Linked DNA regions of Eleftheria terrae. The protein of the gene in region 3 binds, or shares a complex with, the protein of the main gene of each other region. Links are inferred from orthologs where the notes say so. Each region holds a gene or a part of one and is shown on either strand. Other genes may lie near its edges.

What was found.
Region 1: the proteins of accD (region 3) and accB are in contact, whole or in part, in a solved structure (PDB 8UXZ), measured with the Escherichia coli proteins. The link is inferred for Eleftheria terrae from one-to-one orthologs.
Region 2: the proteins of accD (region 3) and accC are in contact, whole or in part, in a solved structure (PDB 8UXZ), measured with the Escherichia coli proteins. The link is inferred for Eleftheria terrae from one-to-one orthologs.
Region 4: the proteins of accD (region 3) and N7L95_RS24340 are in contact, whole or in part, in a solved structure (PDB 8UXZ), measured with the Escherichia coli proteins. The link is inferred for Eleftheria terrae from one-to-one orthologs.

What each region holds. Positions count from the first base shown.
Region 1 is NZ_CP106951.1:4,424,696-4,427,700, forward strand. Bases 1-2,935 are described here. They hold accB (acetyl-CoA carboxylase biotin carboxyl carrier protein), read right to left. Parts: upstream 1,736-2,935; coding sequence 1,265-1,735; downstream 1-1,264. Other genes in these bases: accC (acetyl-CoA carboxylase biotin carboxylase subunit), read right to left, coding at 1-1,122; aroQ (type II 3-dehydroquinate dehydratase), read right to left, coding at 1,837-2,274; N7L95_RS19810 (TlpA family protein disulfide reductase), read right to left, coding at 2,398-2,916; N7L95_RS19815 (hypothetical protein), read right to left, coding at 2,913-2,935. Also shown: more of N7L95_RS19815, read right to left, coding at 2,936-3,005. UniProt on the Escherichia coli protein: This protein is a component of the acetyl coenzyme A carboxylase complex; first, biotin carboxylase catalyzes the carboxylation of the carrier protein and then the transcarboxylase transfers the carboxyl group to form malonyl-CoA.
Region 2 is NZ_CP106951.1:4,423,573-4,426,622, forward strand. Bases 71-3,050 are described here. They hold accC (acetyl-CoA carboxylase biotin carboxylase subunit), read right to left. Parts: upstream 2,246-3,050; coding sequence 896-2,245; downstream 71-895. Other genes in these bases: prmA (50S ribosomal protein L11 methyltransferase), read right to left, coding at 71-879; accB (acetyl-CoA carboxylase biotin carboxyl carrier protein), read right to left, coding at 2,388-2,858; aroQ (type II 3-dehydroquinate dehydratase), read right to left, coding at 2,960-3,050. In the rest of the region: more of prmA, read right to left, coding at 1-70. UniProt on the Escherichia coli protein: This protein is a component of the acetyl coenzyme A carboxylase complex; first, biotin carboxylase catalyzes the carboxylation of the carrier protein and then the transcarboxylase transfers the carboxyl group to form malonyl-CoA.
Region 3 is NZ_CP106951.1:5,039,785-5,042,853, forward strand. The notes cover bases 71-3,069. They hold accD (acetyl-CoA carboxylase, carboxyltransferase subunit beta), read left to right. Parts: upstream 71-1,133; coding sequence 1,134-2,006; downstream 2,007-3,069. Other genes in these bases: trpB (tryptophan synthase subunit beta), read left to right, coding at 71-310; trpA (tryptophan synthase subunit alpha), read left to right, coding at 307-1,137; folC (bifunctional tetrahydrofolate synthase/dihydrofolate synthase), read left to right, coding at 2,131-3,069. In the rest of the region: more of trpB, read left to right, coding at 1-70.
Region 4 is NZ_CP106951.1:5,423,506-5,426,430, reverse strand. What follows is about bases 30-2,884. They hold N7L95_RS24340 (acetyl-CoA carboxylase carboxyltransferase subunit alpha), read right to left. Parts: upstream 2,017-2,884; coding sequence 1,042-2,016; downstream 30-1,041. Other genes in these bases: cysS (cysteine--tRNA ligase), read right to left, coding at 2,717-2,884; N7L95_RS24335 (DNA-3-methyladenine glycosylase family protein), read right to left, coding at 2,065-2,706; tilS (tRNA lysidine(34) synthetase TilS), read right to left, coding at 30-1,045. Outside these bases: more of tilS, read right to left, coding at 1-29; more of cysS, read right to left, coding at 2,885-2,925. UniProt on the Escherichia coli protein: Component of the acetyl coenzyme A carboxylase (ACC) complex. First, biotin carboxylase catalyzes the carboxylation of biotin on its carrier protein (BCCP) and then the CO(2) group is transferred by the carboxyltransferase to acetyl-CoA to form malonyl-CoA.

The DNA.
Region 1 (3,005 bases), 620 kb from region 3 along the record:
GTTGGTGTAGATGTGCGAGTCCACCCGCACGCCAGGGCCGCCGGGCGCGTGCCACATCGTGATGCGGCCGGGCGAGGGCGTGAACTTGTACGGGTCCTCGGCGTTGATGCGGCATTCGATGGCATGCCCGCGCATCGCGATGTGGCGCTGGGCGAAGGGCAGCTTCTCGCCGGCGGCGACGCGGATCTGCATCTGCACGATGTCGATGCCGGTCACCAGCTCCGTCACCGGGTGCTCCACCTGCACGCGGGTGTTCATCTCGATGAAGTAGAACTCCCCGTTCTCGTACAGGAACTCGAAGGTGCCGGCGCCGCGGTAGCCGATCTTCTTGCAGGCGTCGGCGCAGCGGGCGCCGATCTTCTCGATGATGCGGCGCGGGATGCCGGGCGCGGGTGCTTCCTCGATGATCTTCTGGTGGCGCCGCTGCATCGAGCAGTCGCGCTCGCCCAGGTAGACCGCATTGCGGTGCTGGTCGGCCAGCACCTGGATCTCGACGTGGCGCGGGTTCTCGAGGAACTTCTCCATGTAGACCGACGGGTTGCCGAAGGCCGCACCGGCCTCGCTGCGCGTGGTCTGCACCGCATGGATCAGGGCGGCCTCGGTGTGCACCACCCGCATGCCGCGCCCGCCGCCACCGCCGGCGGCCTTGATGATGACCGGGTAGCCGACGCTGCGGGCGATCTTGATGATCTCCTTCGGGTCTTCGGGCAGGGCGCCTTCGGAGCCGGGCACGCAGGGCACGCCGGCCTTGATCATGGCGTTCTTGGCCGAGACCTTGTCGCCCATCAGGCGGATCGACTCGGGGGTCGGCCCGATGAAGGCGAAGCCGCTCTTCTCGACCCGTTCGGCGAAGTCGGCGTTCTCGGACAGGAAGCCGTAGCCGGGGTGGATCGCCTCGGCGTCGGTCACCTCGGCCGCCGAGATGATGGCCGGCATGTTGAGGTAGCTCTGTGCCGAGGGGGCGGGGCCGATGCACACCGCCTCGTCGGCCAGCTTCACGTACTTGGCGTCGCGGTCGGCCTCGGAATAGACCACCACGGACTTGATGCCCATCTCACGGCAGGCGCGCTGAATGCGGAGCGCGATCTCGCCGCGGTTGGCAATGAGGATCTTCTTAAACATCTTGATCGGCTCGATGGCCGCGCGCGGAGCGCGCAGCACGATACGCTGTCGGCAACAACCCCGCCGGGAGGCAGGGTCGTGCGTCGAGTCTCACGCCGCAGCTTGCGGCAGGGCGGTGCGTCGGTTCGGGCACCGGGCCAGCTCACTCGATGATGAACAGCGGCTGGCCGTATTCGACGGCCTGGCCGTTCTCGCACAGGATCTTGGTGACCGTGCCGGACTTGTCGGCCTCGATCTCGTTCATGATCTTCATGGCTTCGATGATGCAGATGGCCTCGCCTTCCTTGACCTGCTGGCCCAGCTCGGCGAAGGGCTTGGCGCCGGGGCTGGAAGCGCGGTAGAAGGTGCCGACCATCGGCGACTTCACGACGTGGCCGCTGATCTCGGCCGGCGCGGCCGGCACGGGGGCCGCGGCCGCCGGTGCCGGCGCGGCGGCAGCCGCCTGTTGCGGCGCCTGCTGCATCACGGGGGCCGGCATGTAGGGCGCCGCACTGGCGACCTGGCCATCTGACTTGACGATGCGCACCTTGCCGTCGGCTTCGGTGATCTCCAGCTCCGAGATGTTCGACTCGGACACCAGATCGATCAGTGTTTTCAGCTTGCGTAGGTCCATGGTGCTCTCCAACGCGGCTCGTGCCGCTGATTCAGGCGGATGCCGGCACGCAGCGGCGCGGCAATCCTTCGTGATTTTTGAGTGGGCGCGGTCGTCCGCGCCTAGACGTCCAGCCGCTCCAGCGCGAACTCCAGCGCCAGCCGGTAGCCGCTCGCCCCCAGCCCGCAGATCACGCCTTCGGCGAGATCCGAGAAGTAGGAGTGGTGGCGGAAGGGCTCGCGCCGGTGCACATTCGAGAGATGCACCTCGACAAAGGGCAGCGCGACGGCTGCCAGGGCATCTCGCAGCGCCACGCTGGTGTGCGTGTAGCCGGCCGGGTTGATGATGATGAAGCGGGTGCCGTCCTCGCGAGCGGCGTGCACCCGGTCGATCAATGCGCCTTCGTGATTGTTTTGGAAGTGTGCCAGCTTGATCCCGCGATCTGCCGCTTTCTTGACCAGATCTTCATTGATCTGGGCCAGCGTGGTCGAGCCGTACACTCCCGGCTCTCGCGTGCCGAGGAGGTTCAGGTTCGGACCGTGCAGGACAAGAATGGACATCGCGAACGAGGGACAAGGGCAGCCCTCAAGTTGAGAAGCCGTGACTTTACGCGCAAATCGGAGCAAATGTCGAGAAATTGTTTCACTACCCGGGCCTGCTGTCTTTTCGGGCCATGCGGCAGGTCAAGCGGTGCTGCGGGCCCAGCCGGCGAGCTCGTCGAAGCTGGTTTCTCCGATCTTGCGATGGGCCAGCCGGCCCTTGCTGTCGAAAGCCACGGTGAACGGCAGGCCCCCCTGCGCGTTGCCCAGCGCGCGTGACAGCTCCACCCCGGCGAAGCCGGCGATGCCGCTTGGAAAGCCGATCTTCAGGTCTTTCAGGAAGCTGGCGACCTTCGGGCCGTTGTCCACCGCGATGCCGAGCACCTGCCAGCCCCGCGGGCCGAACTCGCGGGCAAAGCGGTCGATCTGCGGCATCTCGCGCACGCAGGGGGCGCACCAGGTGGCCCAGAAGTTGACCAGCAGCGGCCGTCCCCGGTAGTCCGCGAGCTTCAGGGGGCGGCCGTCGGGCGTGTCGAGCACCAGCGACCACAGGGGGTCGTCGGCGACCTCGGCCGGCTTGCGCCAGTGCCACCAGCCCAGGCTGCCGCCGACGGCCGCTGCCGCCAGCCCGGCCGACATCGTGAGCCAGTCGCGCCGCTTCACGCCGAGGCCTCCACCAGGGCGCGCACCGCCTCGATCGGCCCGCGCTCGGTGCGGCCGCGGCTGTCGGCCTTCACCGCGCCACGCAGGTC
Region 2 (3,050 bases), 620 kb from region 3 along the record:
CATCAGGATCCAGCCATCCTCGCTGTCGCTCACCTCGAGCGAGCACCAGGAGGCATAGGCGTCCTTCAGCTCCTGCTCCTGGCGCTGCAGGATGCCGGCGAGCACCAGGTGGCCACCGGCCTCGACATGGCCGGCCAGCAGCGGTGCCAGCAGCTTCAACGGCGTCGCCAGGATGTTGGCCAGCACCAATGGGTACTGCCCCTGGGCCAGCTCGGGCAGCCCGGCATGGAGCGTGACACCGTTGGCTTCGGCATTGGCCCGGGTCGACTCGACGGCGGCAGGGTCGATGTCCACCGCGTCGATGGCCGTGGCGCCGTGCAGCGCGGCACCGATGGCCAGGATGCCGGAGCCGCAGCCGTAGTCGAGCACCCGTGCCCAAGCGCCACGTCCGGCCTCCGCCTCGCGGGCGATCCAGCGCAGGCACATGCGGGTGGTCGGATGGGTGCCGGTGCCGAAGGCCAGGCCCGGGTCGAGCCGGATGTGGCGGCTCGCCTGGGCCGGTGGCTGGTGCCAGCTGGGCACGATCCAAAAGGCCGGCGTGATTTCCACCGGCGCGAACTGCGACTGGGTGAGGCGCACCCAGTCCTGCGCCTCGACCGCCTGGATGGCCACCACGTGGACGTCCTCGGCCCAGTCCTGCGCCAGCAGCAGGGTGGCGGCTTCGGTGGCTTCGGGCTCGGTCTGGAACAGGGCCCTCAGTGTCGAGCGGTCCCAACCTTCGCGCGGCGCCGGCATGCCGGGCTCGCCGAAGAGGGCGTGCTCGGCCTCGGTGTCGGCATCGGCGTCCTCCACCGAGACCGACAGCGCCTCCAGCTCCATCAGTGCGTCGGACACCGTCTCGACGTCGGCCTCGCGGGCCAGCAGGACAAGCTCGTACATGGTGGCGCCCGTCGCTTCAGCGCTTGTGCTGGCCAAGCCAGCCTTCGAGGTAGTGGATGCTGGTGCCGCCCTCGATGAACTTGGCGTCCACCATCAGCTCGCGGTGCAGCGGGATGTTGGTCTGGATGCCTTCCACCAGGGTCTCGGACAGCGCGATGCTCATGCGGGCCAGGGCCTGCTCGCGGGTGTCGCCGTGCACGATGACCTTGCCGATCATCGAGTCGTAGTTGGGCGGCACGAAGTAGTTGGTGTAGATGTGCGAGTCCACCCGCACGCCAGGGCCGCCGGGCGCGTGCCACATCGTGATGCGGCCGGGCGAGGGCGTGAACTTGTACGGGTCCTCGGCGTTGATGCGGCATTCGATGGCATGCCCGCGCATCGCGATGTGGCGCTGGGCGAAGGGCAGCTTCTCGCCGGCGGCGACGCGGATCTGCATCTGCACGATGTCGATGCCGGTCACCAGCTCCGTCACCGGGTGCTCCACCTGCACGCGGGTGTTCATCTCGATGAAGTAGAACTCCCCGTTCTCGTACAGGAACTCGAAGGTGCCGGCGCCGCGGTAGCCGATCTTCTTGCAGGCGTCGGCGCAGCGGGCGCCGATCTTCTCGATGATGCGGCGCGGGATGCCGGGCGCGGGTGCTTCCTCGATGATCTTCTGGTGGCGCCGCTGCATCGAGCAGTCGCGCTCGCCCAGGTAGACCGCATTGCGGTGCTGGTCGGCCAGCACCTGGATCTCGACGTGGCGCGGGTTCTCGAGGAACTTCTCCATGTAGACCGACGGGTTGCCGAAGGCCGCACCGGCCTCGCTGCGCGTGGTCTGCACCGCATGGATCAGGGCGGCCTCGGTGTGCACCACCCGCATGCCGCGCCCGCCGCCACCGCCGGCGGCCTTGATGATGACCGGGTAGCCGACGCTGCGGGCGATCTTGATGATCTCCTTCGGGTCTTCGGGCAGGGCGCCTTCGGAGCCGGGCACGCAGGGCACGCCGGCCTTGATCATGGCGTTCTTGGCCGAGACCTTGTCGCCCATCAGGCGGATCGACTCGGGGGTCGGCCCGATGAAGGCGAAGCCGCTCTTCTCGACCCGTTCGGCGAAGTCGGCGTTCTCGGACAGGAAGCCGTAGCCGGGGTGGATCGCCTCGGCGTCGGTCACCTCGGCCGCCGAGATGATGGCCGGCATGTTGAGGTAGCTCTGTGCCGAGGGGGCGGGGCCGATGCACACCGCCTCGTCGGCCAGCTTCACGTACTTGGCGTCGCGGTCGGCCTCGGAATAGACCACCACGGACTTGATGCCCATCTCACGGCAGGCGCGCTGAATGCGGAGCGCGATCTCGCCGCGGTTGGCAATGAGGATCTTCTTAAACATCTTGATCGGCTCGATGGCCGCGCGCGGAGCGCGCAGCACGATACGCTGTCGGCAACAACCCCGCCGGGAGGCAGGGTCGTGCGTCGAGTCTCACGCCGCAGCTTGCGGCAGGGCGGTGCGTCGGTTCGGGCACCGGGCCAGCTCACTCGATGATGAACAGCGGCTGGCCGTATTCGACGGCCTGGCCGTTCTCGCACAGGATCTTGGTGACCGTGCCGGACTTGTCGGCCTCGATCTCGTTCATGATCTTCATGGCTTCGATGATGCAGATGGCCTCGCCTTCCTTGACCTGCTGGCCCAGCTCGGCGAAGGGCTTGGCGCCGGGGCTGGAAGCGCGGTAGAAGGTGCCGACCATCGGCGACTTCACGACGTGGCCGCTGATCTCGGCCGGCGCGGCCGGCACGGGGGCCGCGGCCGCCGGTGCCGGCGCGGCGGCAGCCGCCTGTTGCGGCGCCTGCTGCATCACGGGGGCCGGCATGTAGGGCGCCGCACTGGCGACCTGGCCATCTGACTTGACGATGCGCACCTTGCCGTCGGCTTCGGTGATCTCCAGCTCCGAGATGTTCGACTCGGACACCAGATCGATCAGTGTTTTCAGCTTGCGTAGGTCCATGGTGCTCTCCAACGCGGCTCGTGCCGCTGATTCAGGCGGATGCCGGCACGCAGCGGCGCGGCAATCCTTCGTGATTTTTGAGTGGGCGCGGTCGTCCGCGCCTAGACGTCCAGCCGCTCCAGCGCGAACTCCAGCGCCAGCCGGTAGCCGCTCGCCCCCAGCCCGCAGATCACGCCTTCGGCGAGATCCGAG
Region 3 (3,069 bases):
CGGCCCCGAGCATGCCTACCTGAAGGACATCGGCCGGGCCGAGTACGTCGGCATCACCGACGAGGAAGCGCTGCAGGCCTTCCACTACCTGTGTCGTACCGAAGGCATCATCCCGGCGCTGGAATCGAGCCATGCGGTGGCCTATGCGATGAAGCTGGCCAAGACCATGCGGCCCGACCAGTCCATTTTGGTGTGCCTGTCCGGTCGCGGCGACAAGGACATCGGCACGGTGGCCGGCCTGTCCGGCATCAACCCGATGGCCGCCGAGCAACCGGCGCGGGCGCTCGGCGCCGAAGGAGGCCGGGCATGAGCCGCATCGCCGAGACGTTCCGCCGCCTGGCCGGCGAGGGCCGCAAGGCGCTGATTCCCTACGTCACCGCGGGCGATCCGTATCCCGAGACCACCGTCGAGCTGATGCTGGCGCTGGCCGAGTCGGGTGCCGACGTGATCGAGCTGGGCGTGCCGTTTTCCGATCCGATGGCCGACGGCCCGGTGATCCAGCGCGCCTCCGAGCGGGCGCTGGCCAAGGGCATCGGCATGGCGCAGGTGCTGGACTACGTGCGCGCCTTCCGGGCGCGCAACCAGACCACGCCGCTGGTGCTGATGGGCTACGCCAACCCGGTGGAGCGCTACGACCAGCGCCACGGGGCCGATGCCTTCGCCGCCGCGGCCCAGGCCGCGGGCGTCGATGGGGTGCTGGTGGTGGACTACCCGCCCGAGGAGTGCGAGGACTTCGCGGCCCGGCTGAAGGCCCGCGGGCTGGACCCCATCTTCCTGCTGGCGCCCACCTCGACCGAGCAGCGCATGAAGGACGTCGGGCGCATCGCCAGCGGCTACGTCTACTATGTCTCGCTGAAGGGCGTGACGGGTGCCGGCCACCTCGACGTCAGCGCGGTGGCCGAGATGGTGCCGCGCATCAAGGCGCATGTCGGCGTGCCGGTGGGCGTCGGCTTTGGCATCCGCGACGCTCAGAGCGCCCGCGCGGTCGGCGAGGTCAGCGACGCCGTCGTGATCGGCTCGCGCCTGGTGCAATTGCTTGAAGAACAACCGCCCGAGAACGTGGCGGCGACGGCAGGGCGGTTCATGGCAGAAATGCGGGCCGCCCTCGACACCCTCAAGGAAGGAGTGAACGCATGAGTTGGCTTGAAAAACTGCTGCCGCCCAAGATCCAGCAGACCGACCCGGCCGAGCGCCGTTCGGTGCCGGAGGGGCTGTGGATCAAGTGCCCGTCGTGCGAAACGGTGCTCTACAAGACGGACCTGGAGCAGAACGTCTATGTCTGCCCCAAGTGCGCCCACCATCACCGCATCAGTGCGCGGGCCCGGCTCGACAAGTTCCTCGATCCCGAGGGCCGCTTCGAGATCGGCCAAGAAGTCATCCCGGTCGACGCGCTGAAGTTCAAGGACAGCAAGAAGTACCCGGACCGCCTCAAGGACGCCCTCGAGAACACCGGTGAGACCGATGCGCTGGTGGTGGTCGGTGGGGCGGTGCACAGCATCCCGGTGGTCGCGGCCTGCTTCGAATTCGACTTCATGGGCGGCTCCATGGGTTCGGTGGTGGGCGAGCGCTTCGTGCGCGGTGTCGAGACCGCCTGCGAGCAGAAGACGCCTTTCATCTGCTTCACCGCGACCGGCGGCGCCCGCATGCAGGAAGGCCTGCTGAGCCTGATGCAGATGGCCAAGACCAATGCCGCGCTGACCCGCCTGGCCAAGGCGAAGCTGCCCTACATCAGCGTGCTGACCGATCCGACCATGGGCGGCGTGTCGGCCAGCTTCGCCTTCGTCGGCGACATCGTGATGGCCGAGCCCAAGGCGCTGATCGGCTTCGCCGGCCCGCGCGTGATCGAGAACACGGTGCGCGAGAAACTGCCGGAAGGCTTCCAGCGCTCGGAGTTCCTGCTGCAGAAGGGCGCGCTCGACATGATCATCGACCGTCGCGAACTCCGCAGCACCGTCGCCCGTGCGTTGGCCATGCTGCAGCGCCAGCCGGCCGACGCCGTCGCCTGACGCCAGGCAGGCGCCTGGCACCCGAGGGGCACGCCGCGCGGCGACGCCCCGCTCCTGGGCCGGCAGATGCCGGCCCTTGTCATTCACGGCTCCAGGGTGTCGCCCGCCCTGCAACAATCGCGTCATGTCCGACACCCGCCCCACTGCCTCGCCGAACACGCTGGCCGACTGGCTGGCCCATTGCGAGCGCCTGCATCCCGCCACCATCGACCTGACGCTGGAGCGGGTACGGGCCGTCGCGCACCGCATGGGCCTGAGCTTCGACTGTCCGGTGTTCACCGTGGCCGGCACCAATGGCAAGGGCTCCACCTGCGCGATGCTGGAGGCCATCCTGCGGCAGTCGGGCTACCGCACGGGGGTCTACACCTCGCCGCACCTGGTGCATTTCGAGGAACGCTGCCGCATCGATGCCGAGGTGGTGCAGGCTGAACGGCTGCTGCCGCACTTCGAGGCGGTGGAGCAGGCCCGCGACGGCGCCGCGCTCACCTATTTCGAATTCACCACCCTGGCCCTCCTGCACCTGCTGTCCCGCTCGGGGCTGGATGCGGTGGTGCTGGAGGTCGGCCTGGGTGGCCGCCTCGACGCGGTCAATGTGGTCGACACCGACTGTGCCGTCATCACCAGCATCGATCTGGACCACATGGACTTCCTCGGCCCGGACCGCGAGTCCATCGCCCGCGAGAAGGCCGGCATCATGCGCGCCGGCCGCCCGGCGGTGGTGAGCGACCCGGTGCCGCCGCAAAGCCTGCTCGACCACGCGGCCGCCGTCGGCGCCGACCTGTGGCGCTTCGGCCACGACTTCAACTATGCCGGCCAGCAAGGCGGTGGTGGCCAGTGGCAGCAATGGTCCTGGGCCGGCCGCAGCAAGCGCTACACGGGGCTGGCCTACCCGGCGTTGCGCGGCGCCAACCAGCTGCTCAACGCTTCCGGCGTGCTGGCCGCGCTGGAGGCGCTGCGCGACCGCCTGCCGGTGACGGCCCAGGCGGTGCGCACCGGCCTGGCCCTGGTGGAGCTGCCGGGCCGCTTCCAGATCGTCCCGGGGCAGCCGACGCTGGTGCTCGAC
Region 4 (2,925 bases), 380 kb from region 3 along the record:
GGGCCACCAGGGTACCGCCCCAGCCCACCAGCCGGTAACGCCCGGCCCGTCGAATCGACAGCGTCGGCTGCCGGGCGGGCACTGGCTCGACAGCCACCACCGCCGGACGGGGTTCATACTGCAGCACGCCACGATAGCAACGCAGTCGGGCACCCGGTGTCTCCCACTGGCCGGCACGCGTGCCGGGCAACTCCCGCCACAGGCGCTCCAGCGCACTCGCGGGCAGCGGCTCACCGGCTTGCCGCCGATACCAGATGCGCAGGGCGTTGCGGCCGCGCGCGGCGCTCAACCGCAGCAGGGGCGCCAACCGCAAGCGGCCGTCTTCCGACTCCGCGCCGGCCAGGTCGACAGCCGCCAACTCGGCCAGGCAGGCGCTGGCCTCCTGCGCCCAGCGACCGGCATCGGCCAAGGCCGCCTCAGCGTGCTCGAAGGCTTGGGAGAGCGCCGGCCACACCTGCAGCCGCAGGCGATTGCGCGCATGGCGCGGGTCGTCATTGCTGTCGTCGTCCACATAGTCGAGGCGGTGCTCCTGCACATAGGCCTCCACCTGCTCGCGCGAATGCTCGAGCCAGGGCCGCAACCACCGCACGCCGTCCCGCTCCGCCGCCTGCGGCATACCGGACAGACCGGCGACACCAGCGCCCCTCAGGGCCTGCAGCAGAAAGGTCTCGGCCTGGTCGCGCCGGTGATGCGCCAGCAGCACGATGCCCGCGCCCTGCTCCAGCGCCATTTCTCGCAGCGCCTGGTAGCGCGCCTGGCGGGCCAGCGCTTCAAGGCTCTCGCCGCGTACCGGTTGCAAGGCGAGCCGACGCGACACCAGGTGCACCGGCCAGCCCTTGCGGCGCCAAGCCGCGCACTGCCGTTCACAGTGAGCGAGCCAATCGTCAGCCCGGGCCTGAAGGCCATGGTGAACATGCAGCGCGGCAACGGCGATGCCTTGCTCCTGCGCGGCACGGGCCGTCGCATGCAGCAAGGCGGTCGAGTCACGCCCGCCGCTGTAGGCCACCGCCACGATGGGACGGTCGGCCTGCGGCGGGGGCTTCATCCGCGTTCTTTGGTGTCGATGTAGCGACCGTAGCTCTGCAGCCGCTGGTAGCGGTGCTGCAGCAGGTCCTTGGGCCGCAGGTCGGCCACCTGGCGCAGCGCGTCGTTCAGGCCACGCTTGAGGTAGGCCGCCATCTGCTTGTGGTCGCGGTGGGCGCCGCCCACCGGCTCGTTGACGATCTTGTCCACCAAGCCCAGCGCCTTCAGGCGATGCGCGGTGATGCCCAGCGCCTCCGCGGCGTCGGACGCACGGTCGGCCGTCTTCCACAGGATCGAGGCACAGCCTTCCGGCGAGATCACCGAGTACACCGAGTACTGCAGCATCAGCACCTGGTCCGCCACGCTGATCGCCAGCGCGCCGCCGGAGCCGCCTTCACCGATGATGGTGGTGATGATGGGCACTTCCAGCTGCGCCATTTCGAAGATGTTGCGGCCGATGGCCTCCGACTGGCCCCGTTCCTCGGCACCGATGCCCGGATAGGCACCCGGCGTATCGACGAAGGTGAAGACCGGCAGGCCGAACTTCTCGGCCAGCTTCATCAGGCGCAAGGCCTTGCGGTAGCCCTCGGGACGCGACATGCCGAAGTTGCGTGCAGCGCGTTCCTTGGTGTCTCGGCCCTTCTGGTGGCCCAGCACCATGCAGGCCTGACCATTGAAGCGGGCCAGCCCGCCGACGATGGACTGGTCGTCGGCGAAATGGCGGTCACCGTGCAGTTCCTGGAACTCGGTGAAGATCTCGTTGATGTAGTCCAGCGTGTAGGGCCGCTGCGGGTGACGCGCGATCTGCGTCACCTGCCAGGGCGTCAGGCTGGAGTAGATGTCCTTCGTGAGCTGCTGGCTCTTCTTGCCAAGCCGGTCGATCTCTTCGGAAATATCGACCGCCGATTCGCTTTGCACATAGCGCAGTTCGTCGATCTTGGTTTCGAGTTCAGCAATGGGTTGCTCGAATTCGAGGAAGTGTTTCTTGCTCATCCCAAGTCATCCCGACGTGATGTGTGAGGGTTCGCCCCACATTTGTTCTCAATATTCGACTGGCAGGGGGTCGAGGCTGCGCCAAATGTACCACGTCGCAACAGAGCGGAAAGGGGCCCAGGCGTCCCCCACCTCACGCGCTTCAGCCCGCGAGACCGGCTCGCCGCTGAAGTAGTTGACGCTGATGCCCTTGAGCAGGCCGATGTCGTCGAGCGGCATCACATTAGGGCGCATCAGGTGGAAGATCAGGAACATCTCGGCGGTCCAGCGCCCGATGCCGCGAATGGCCACCAGTTCTTCGATGATCGCTTCGTCGTCCATCGAATTCCACTGCCGCACGTGCACTGCCCCGCTATCGAAATGCGAAGCAAGGTCGCGCAGGTACTCGACCTTGCGTGCCGACAGGCCGGCGCCACGCAGGCTCTCGGTGGGCAACTCCAGCACCTGGGCCGGAGGAATGCGGGTCGAAGGAACGTTGAGCAGGCCGGCGAAGCGGTCCCACACCGCCTGCGCCGCCTTGACCGAGATCTGTTGACCGACGATGGAGCGCGCCAGCGTGGTGAACGCGTCGCCCCGGCTCTGCAGCCGGGCTTCGCCGAACTGCGGGATCAACTTGCGCATCACCCGGTCGCGCCGCGACAGGTGCTTGCACGCATCGTCCCAATATTCAGGGGTTACTGCCTTGGGCATCTGGACCGTCTCAGGCCTTGACCCAGGTGGTGCCCTGCGGCGTGTCTTTCAGCACGATGCCCTGCTCGGCCAGCGCTTCCCGGATGCGGTCCGCCTCGGCGAAATTCTTCGCCTTCTTGGCAGCGGCACGGGCCTCGATCTGCGCCTGGATGGCGGACTCATCCAGGCCACTGCGCCCACCTTGCAGGTAAGCGCGCGGGTCGCCCTGCAGCAGCCCGA